2 regions of the Alloalcanivorax sp. genome follow, and region 1 is predicted to be linked to the other one. Evidence: predicted binding sites of a transcription regulator. Region 1 holds the regulator's gene; the other holds the start of a gene.

Region 1 (4,195 bases):
CCCGCAACCGCCGCTGGAAGTCGACTTCAACTGGCGGGCAGAGAAAGCCTGAGAAAAGCGCGGGTATTGGCAAAGGTACGCGCCGCCAAGTCTGCTTCACTCTCGCCGCGCAGACCGGCGACGCGCCGCCCGATCCAGGGCAGATAGCAGGGCTCATTGCGGCGCTTGCGCGGTGGCTTCTCCGGCAGATCCCGGGGCAGCAGATAGGGCGCGTCGGTTTCCAGCAGCAGGCGGTCGCCGGGAATCTCCGGCACCAGCGCCGCCAGGGCGCAGCCGCGCCGCTCATCGCACACCCAGCCGGTGATGCCGATGTGGCAATCCAGATCCAGGTAGTCGAACAGGGCCTCGCGCTGATCGGTGAAGCAGTGCACCACGGCGGCGGGCAGCTTGTGCCGCCAGGCTTTCAGAATCGGCAGGAAACGGTGGTGGGCGTCGCGCTGATGCAGGAACACCGGCTTGCCGGCCTCGGCGGCCAGCGCCAGCTGTGCCTCGAAGGCGCTTTCCTGGTCGTCCCGGGGCGAGAAGTCGCGGTTGAAGTCCAGGCCCATCTCCCCGGCCGCCGCCACCTCGGGGTGCGCCAGCAGCCCGGCCAGCGCGTGGCCGGCCTCGGCGTCGAAAAAGCGGGCGTTGTGCGGGTGAATGCCGGCGGTGGCGAACAGGGCCGGGCCGGCGTCGGCCCATTGCCGGCACAGCGCCACGGCGGCTTCCGACTCCGGCACACTGGTGCCGGTGAGCAACATCAGGGCCACGCCGCTGTCGGCGGCGCGGGCCAGCACCTGCTCACTGTCTTCGGCGAACTGCTTGTCGCCAAGATTGACGCCGATGTCCGCCCAGCGCGGGCCGTGCTCCGGCATGCCGCTCATCCGTGGCTGGGCTGGGGTTGTCCAAGGCGCGCGTTGAGGCGCTCGCGCAGGTCTTCCACCCGGCGCCGGTTGGCGCCCAGGTCCCAGTAACCTATGCGCGAGGCGGAGCGCACGTCGATCAGACCGTCGTCGTGCACGTACAGGGTCACATCATCAACGAACCGCAGAATCCGGCTGGTGAAGCGGGCCTGAATGCGGGCCGGACCGATCCGCTCGTAGGCCACCCTGGGCAGGGTGTCGAGCACCTCTTCCAGCATCGCCAGGCTGTCGGCGCGGTTGCCGGCGCCGGGCAGCGGCGCCACCCGGTGGCGTTCGTCCTCGGCAAGGCTCGACACGCAGTTCGGCGCGGACGGGCAGGGGGCTAGCAAACGGGTGTCCGACATACGGTTCTGTCTCTCACTACTCTCGTTACTGGCGTCGTCGCCGGCGCCGGCGTTGCCCTGGCAGGCGGCCAGAGCGATGCCCAGCAACAGGGTCGCCAGAAGGCGGTTAACGGTGTCAATGCGCATTGGGATCACGGATCAGACCCACGAAAATACCCTCGATCATCAGCTCGTCGGCGGCCACGCGGATCGGCGCGTAGGCGTCGTTGGCCGGCAGCAGCGTGGCGCTGGAGCGGTTCAGTTTAAGGGTTTTCACCGTGACTTCATCGTCAATGCGCGCCACCACGATCTCGCCGGACCGGGCGGTCTGGCTTTTGCGAACCGCGATCAGGTCACCGTCGAAAATGCCGGCTTCGATCATGCTATCGCCCTGGACCTTGAGAAGATAGGTGGGGCGCTGGCGAAACAGCCCCTGGGGCACCGGCACGGTGCGCTCCACGTTTTCGATCGCCTCGATCGGGGTACCGGCGGCGACCTTGCCCACCACCGGCACCTCATCGCCCATCTCCAGGGCCAGATCGAGAAGCTGGATGCCCCGCGAGCGGTCGCCGTGCAGGCGGATGTAGCCCTTGCGCTCCAGGGCGCGCAGGTGGTCGGACGCGGCGTTCTTCGATTGAAAGCCCATGCGTTCGGCGATTTCAGCCCGGGTCGGGGCCATGCCGGTCTCCATCTGGGACGCACGAATGCAATCGAGAACCTGCTGTTGGCGTGCGGTTAATGCGATGCTCATGTCGGCCTCCTCGGGCACGGTTCCGCTGTTACGTACACTGATAATACGGACAGTGTAATATGTCCAGTGGTTTTTTGCACCGTACGAGTGAACAGGGCCTGTTCGGCGGTGGCAATCCGGGAAACGTTCGGGCTAGGATGAGGCCGCCATACACGGGGAAGAGGGGAGACATGAAGCACGCCCAATGGCAGGAATCGGATCACGCGCGGGTGGAGGCACTGCTTTCCGGCGTGCCGTTTTTCAACGAGGTGGCGCGTGACGACGCGGACCAGCGGGCGCTGCTTCTGGCGCGCACGGAAATCATCGAGGCCGGGCCCGGTGACCGGGTGATCCGCGCCGGGGAAGTGGAATCGTCACTGTACTTTCTGCTGCGCGGCCAGCTGGTGGTGCAGGGCGAGAGCGCCGACGGCGCACCCTCGGCGGTGCTGTATTACGTGTCCCCCGGCGAGGTGTTCGGCACCCTGTCCATGCTGCTGGGCACCGCCCGCAGCGCCACCATCCGCGTGGCGGACGCCGCCCGCGAGGCGGTGATGGCGAAGCTGGAATTCACCGATTTCGACCGCCCCGACTCGCCCTACACGCTGGCCACCCGGCTGGCGTTCTTCCATATGCTGGTGCATCAGATCCGCTGGGCGGTGGAAGTGCAGCGGATGCAGGCGCCGGACCAGGAGCTGGTGGCGGCGCTGCGTAAGGTGCCGATCTTCACCGGCCCCCGGGACAGCGACGAAGAGCTGGCCGCGCTCAAAACGCAAGCCCGCGAACTCGCCGGGCTGCTTTACAGGTGGAACACTAAGCCGCCCAGCGCCACTGGTAACGCCCAACTCACCTAATGGCACCCTGTGGGAGCGGGCCTTGCCCGCGAAAGGGCGCCGCCAGGCCGCCCGGCAGGATACCAGAGACCTTGTTGGCGGCTTCATAAAAGAGCCTCTGGGATCCTGCCGGGAGCTTTGCTCCCTTTCGCGGGCAAGGCCCGCTCCCACAGGGCCCGCTCCCACAAAGCTTGGCTCCCTGAAGCCTCAGAGGCTCCGATCCGGCTAGCTTTCCTTCTTGCGCTTGTCCATTTTCACGGCGAGCACGTCGCAGTGGGCGCCGGGCACCAGGCCGCGCGCGGTGGAGCCGAGCAGCAGGGCGAGGCCGCTGCGGGTGTGGCTGCCGACCACGATCAGATCGGCGCCGATGTCGTCGGCCTTGTCGAGGATGGTTTTTTCGATCGACCCCAGTTCCACATGGATGCGGCTTTCCGGAATCCGGTAGTGGCCGGCGTATTCCAGCGCCGTGTCGCGGGCCTGCTTGACCAGGCCGCTTTGCAGGTCGGTGACGTCCATCGGCACGTCGGCGCCGTAGGCCAGCGCCAGCGGTTCGATCACGTGGATCAGGTGTAATTCCCCGTCGGTGCCTTCCTGGACCCCCGCCGCACGGGACAGAACCTCGGCGGATTCGTCGCTGCAATCAATCGCCACCAGTACCTTTCGATAGGGTGAGGTCATGGTGTTCTCCCTTAACCGGCAGAGGTTGTTTTCAGTACCTTCACGCCGAGTATAGCCTTCTCGGCGGGCTCTGCCAGCCCACCGTGAAAGGCGCCGCGACGCCATGGCCGGCGCGGCCTGGAGGGCTTCCGGGCGGCGTCGCCGGCGACCCCGGTGCTTGACCGGACGATACCGGCGCTGTCTAAATAGGCGCCCGCCGGGGTCCGCAAAGGCCCCGGCCCGACCTCTGAGGCGTGTCCTGCCCGGCGAATTTTCACCGCCGTGGCGGTCAGGCCTCAGAGGTTTCTTATGACGCAGCTTCTCATGATCGGGTGAGCAACGAATGGGTAAATCCCTTGTAATCGTGGAATCGCCGGCCAAGGCCAAGACCATTAATCGCTATCTGGGCGATGATTTCGTGGTCAAATCCAGTGTCGGCCATGTGCGTGACCTGCCGGTAAGCGGCGGCGCCAAGACCAGTACCCCCAAGGAGCGGGCCAAAGAAGCGGCCTATACCCGCTCACTGCCGAAGGAGGAGCGTGAAGCCTATAAAAAGAAGAAGGCCCGCGCGCAGCTGATCAACCGCATGGGCGTGGACCCGGACCACGGCTGGCAGGCGCAGTATCAGATCCTGCCGGGCAAGGAAAAGGTGATCGACGAGCTCAAGCGGCTCGCCGGCAGCGCCGACCGCATCTACCTCGCCACTGACTTGGACCGCGAAGGGGAGGCGATCGCCTGGCACCTGCGGGAAGT
Region 2 (4,195 bases), on a different contig from region 1:
CGGCGCCCGGGCCGATGTCGATGACATGGTCGGCGGTGCGGATGGCGTCCTCGTCGTGCTCCACCACCAGCACCGTATTGCCCAGGTCCCGCAGGCGGGTCAGGGTGGACAGCAGGCGCTCATTGTCGCGCTGGTGCAGACCGATGGAAGGCTCGTCGAGCACGTACATGACGCCCACCAGGCCGGCGCCGATCTGGCTGGCCAGGCGGATGCGCTGGGCCTCGCCACCGGACAGGGTCTCGGCGCTGCGCTCCAGGTTCAGATAGTCCAGACCCACATTGACCAGAAACTGCAGCCGGTCGCGGATCTCCTTGAGAATCTTCTCGGCGATTTCGCCGCGGTTGCCGGGCAGCTTCAGGTTGTCGAAATAGTCGAACGACTTGCCCACCGCCAGACGCACCAGCTCGGGCAGGGTGGTGTTGTCGATAAAGACGTTACGGGCCGCCTCGCGCAGGCGGGAGCCGTCGCAGCTGGGGCAGGTGGACGTGGACAGGTAGCTGGCCAGATCCTCGCGCACCGCCTCGGACTCGGTTTCCCGGTAGCGCCGCTCCATATTGGGCACGATGCCCTCGAACGGGTGGTTGCGCTTGATGATGTCGCCCCGGTCGTTCAGATAGCGGAACTCCACGCTCTCCTTGCCGGTGCCGTAGAGAATCTTGCGGCGCACCGTCTTGTCCAGATCCTTGAACGCCACGTCCATGTCGAAATCCAGGCTCTGCGCCAGGGCGGTGAGCATCTGGAAATAGTAGACATTGCGGCGGTCCCAGCCGCGGATCGCGCCTTCCGCCAGGGACAGCTCCTCGCTGGTGATCACCTTGTCCTCGTCGAAGAACTGCTTCACGCCCAGGCCGTCGCAACTGGGGCAGGCGCCCGCCGGGTTGTTGAACGAGAACAGGCGCGGCTCCAGCTCCGGAATCGAGTAGCCGCAATGGGGGCAGGCGAACTTCGCCGAGAAGGTGATTTCCTCGCTGTCACCGTCCAGGGGCTTGCCGTCCATGGAGGCGATGATGGCGATATCGTCGGCCAGGTTGAGGGCGGTCTCGAAGGACTCCGCCAGCCGGTTCTGCAGGTCCGAGCGCACCTTGAAGCGGTCTACCACCACTTCGATGGTGTGCTTCTTGTTCTTGTCCAGGTCCGGGGTGTCGTCCATGTCGTAGATACGACCGTCCACGCGGACGCGGATAAAGCCCTGGGCGCGCAGCTCGTCGAACAGATGCAGGTGCTCGCCTTTCTTCTCGCGGATCACCGGGGCCAGCAGCATCAGCTTGCTGCCTTCTTCCATGGCCAGCACCTGGTCCACCATCTGGCTGATGGTCTGCGCGGCCAGTGGGGCTTCGTGCTGCGGGCAGCGCGGCTCGCCGACCCGGGCGAACAGCAACCTCAGGTAGTCGTAGATCTCGGTGATGGTGCCCACCGTGGAGCGCGGGTTATGGCTGGTGGATTTCTGCTCGATGGAGATCGCCGGGCTCAGCCCTTCGATGTGGTCCACATCGGGCTTCTCCATCATCGACAGGAATTGCCGGGCATAGGTGGACAGGGACTCCACGTAACGGCGCTGGCCTTCGGCGTAGAGGGTGTCGAACGCCAGCGACGATTTCCCGGACCCGGAAAGTCCGGTGATCACCACCAGCTTGTCACGGGGAATGTCGAGGTCCACGTTTTTCAGGTTATGGGTGCGAGCGCCCCGAACCAGAATGGTATCCATGAGATGGCGTGCCCTTGGCTACTGTCAGAATGAACAGTGCAGTATAGGGGAAAGAGCGTGATGGGGGAAAGAACGATGGTGCCCTGACGCCGGATTGCCGGCGTCGGGCAGGTGGGGTATCAGAGGTTTTCCTGCGCCCAGTTCACCGCCTGCAGGCGGTTGGAGGCATTGATCTTCTTGAAGATGTTGTAGATGTGAGTCTTGATGGTGTGCGGGCTGAGGTTGAGCACCGTGGCGATTTCCGAATTCTTGGCGCCGGTGGCCATCACCTTGAGCACTTCGATCTCGCGGTCGGTAAGGTTCACCTCGTTGCGGCCGAAGGTCTTGTTGAAGGCGCGGCTTTTCACCAGGTATTGCTGCAACACCTTGCGCGGGAACCACAGCTCGCCCTCGAACATCGACTTGATGCCCTTGGTCAGCAGCCCCTGCGGGCAGTCATGCTGAAAGCCGCCGTTGACCATCGGCAGGCCCGCCAGGCGCGACAGGTCATCGTCGTCGTCGACATTGAACACGCCGATCAGAATTTCGCTGTCGAGACGCTTGTCCGTTTCCAGCAGGCGAGTGATGACGTCATTCACATCCACGGAATGGAAATCCACCAGGAACAGATTCTGCTCCACGGCGCGCAGGTCGTCTTCGTGGACCTGGTCCACCGACTTCACCGCGCTGGCGGTAATCGACGCTTTGTCGAGGAACTCCGTGAGCAGCGCGTTCTGAAGATGCTGGCCGCCGACCACGTACACCTTTTGTGATTCTTGAGTGTCCATTAATTCGTCCATGATGCGTCCCGTGTACCGGGAGGTTGTGTCCCGCGAGGGGGATACGAAAAAAAACTGATTCAAGGGGCCAATTTATCATCGCATTGGCGGGGGTTCAATTTACCATTATACGGCGGTCGCGGGGAACGTCTGCCCGATGGCCACTGGGCGGAACGGCTTAGACCCGGATTCCGGCGGCGACCTGCCCATCATCACCCGACGCGGGATTGAATCTGGTACACTCGCCGTCCCTTTGTGTATCACCGATGTTGGACCATGACGGACGCTTCCCGGGCCGCGCTGCGGCGCACTGAATTGACCACCACCGGCTCCCTGGCAGCGATTTTCGCCCTGCGCATGTTCGGGCTGTTCATGCTCCTGCCGGTGTTCGCCGTCTACGGCGCCGAACTGGACGGGGCCACCCCGCTGCTGATCGGCACCGCCATCGGCGCCTACGGCCTGATGCAGGCCCTGCTGCAGATTCCCTTCGGCATGCTGTCGGACCGCTTCGGCCGCCGCCCTCTGTTGCTGATCGGCCTGCTGCTGTTCGTCATCGGCGGGGCGGTGGCGGCGCTCAGCGACAGCATCCACGGCGTTATTCTGGGCCGGGCGCTGCAGGGCGCCGGGGCCATCGCCAGCGTGATCATGGCGCTGATCGGCGACGTGGTCAGCGAGCAGCGCCGCACCCGCGCCATGGCGCTGATCGGCATGGCGGTGGGCTCCTCCTTTATCCTCGCCCTGATCCTGGGGCCGCTGCTGGCCCGCTGGCTGGGGCTGAGCGGCCTGTTCTGGTTCACCGTGGTGCTGGGTCTGGCGGCGATGCTGGTGGCGGTCTGGGTGCCCTCGCCCAGGGTGCGCAGCAGTGAACCGCTGCCCGCCGCGCAGCGCTTCCGCACCGTGCTGGGCGATCCGGTGCTGCGCCGCCTGGATGTGGGCATCCTGGTGCTGCACATGACCATGACCGCGTCGTTCGTGGTGCTGCCGCAACTGCTCAAGCAGCGTCTCGGGCTGTCGCTGGAACAGCACAGCCTGCTGTATCTGGTGGTGCTGGTGGGCGGCTTTCTGGCCATGGTACCTCTGATCATCGCCGCCGAGCGTCGCGGTGCCATGCCCATCAAGCGCGTGGCCGTGGGCCTGCTGATCGTCGCTGAAATCCTGCTGGCGCTGGCCGGCAATACACTGTGGCACTTCGTGCTGGCGTTGTTCGTTTATTTCATGGCCTTCAATCTGCTCGAGGCGCTGCTGCCCTCGCTGGTGGGCCGCGCCGCCCCCGCCGGCACCCGCGGCACCGCCATGGGCGTTTACTCCACCAGCCAGTTCCTGGGCGTGTTCATCGGCGGCCAGCTGGGCGGCGCCCTGTATCAGTGGGTGGGCGCCGAAGCGGTGTTCCTGGGCAGCGCGGTTATCGCCGTGGGCTGGCTGCTGTACTTGCGCGGCATGGGCGAATTGCCCAAGCTCGACAATCGCGTGATTCGCCTGGCGAGTGCCCAGGATTGGGATCAGGCGGCATCGCGGTTGCGCTCGGTGCCCGGCGTATTGGAGGCGGTGGTGGTCGCCGAACAGCGCCTGGCGCTGCTGAAAGTGGACAATAAGTTGTTGGATGAGGACGCGCTCACGGCGCTCAGCGCCGAGGTCCAGGAGCCGCGGGCCTGACGGTTTGGGCGGGCGCCGCCGCCGGGGGTTTCAAGCGCGGCCAAAGCTGCCACAATAACCGGTCTGCTTTTTACCGCAC

Evidence for each region. The regulator LexA, encoded in region 1, represses DNA repair genes until DNA is damaged. The targets are predictions, from matches to a motif close to TACTGTNTANNTANACAGTA.
Region 2: the regulator LexA is predicted to act here: its motif matches at 1,725-1,744, upstream of uvrA (excinuclease ABC subunit UvrA).

Annotation. Positions count from the first base shown of each region.
Region 1 covers NZ_CAXPXK010000045.1:1,039-5,233, reverse strand. The annotation lists gene ACEQZD_RS05860 (DUF6482 family protein) at 1-52, shown strand, start outside; gene ACEQZD_RS05855 (TatD family hydrolase) at 27-854, opposite strand; gene ACEQZD_RS05850 (DUF1499 domain-containing protein) at 860-1,372, opposite strand; gene lexA (transcriptional repressor LexA) at 1,362-1,976, opposite strand; gene ACEQZD_RS05840 (cyclic nucleotide-binding domain-containing protein) at 2,147-2,806, shown strand; gene ACEQZD_RS05835 (universal stress protein) at 3,011-3,463, opposite strand; partial or broken gene topA (type I DNA topoisomerase) at 3,786-4,195, shown strand, end outside.
Region 2 covers NZ_CAXPXK010000048.1:18,473-22,667, forward strand. The annotation lists gene uvrA (excinuclease ABC subunit UvrA) at 1-1,705, opposite strand, end outside; gene ACEQZD_RS06225 (LuxR C-terminal-related transcriptional regulator) at 1,825-2,484, opposite strand; gene ACEQZD_RS06230 (MFS transporter) at 2,740-4,116, shown strand.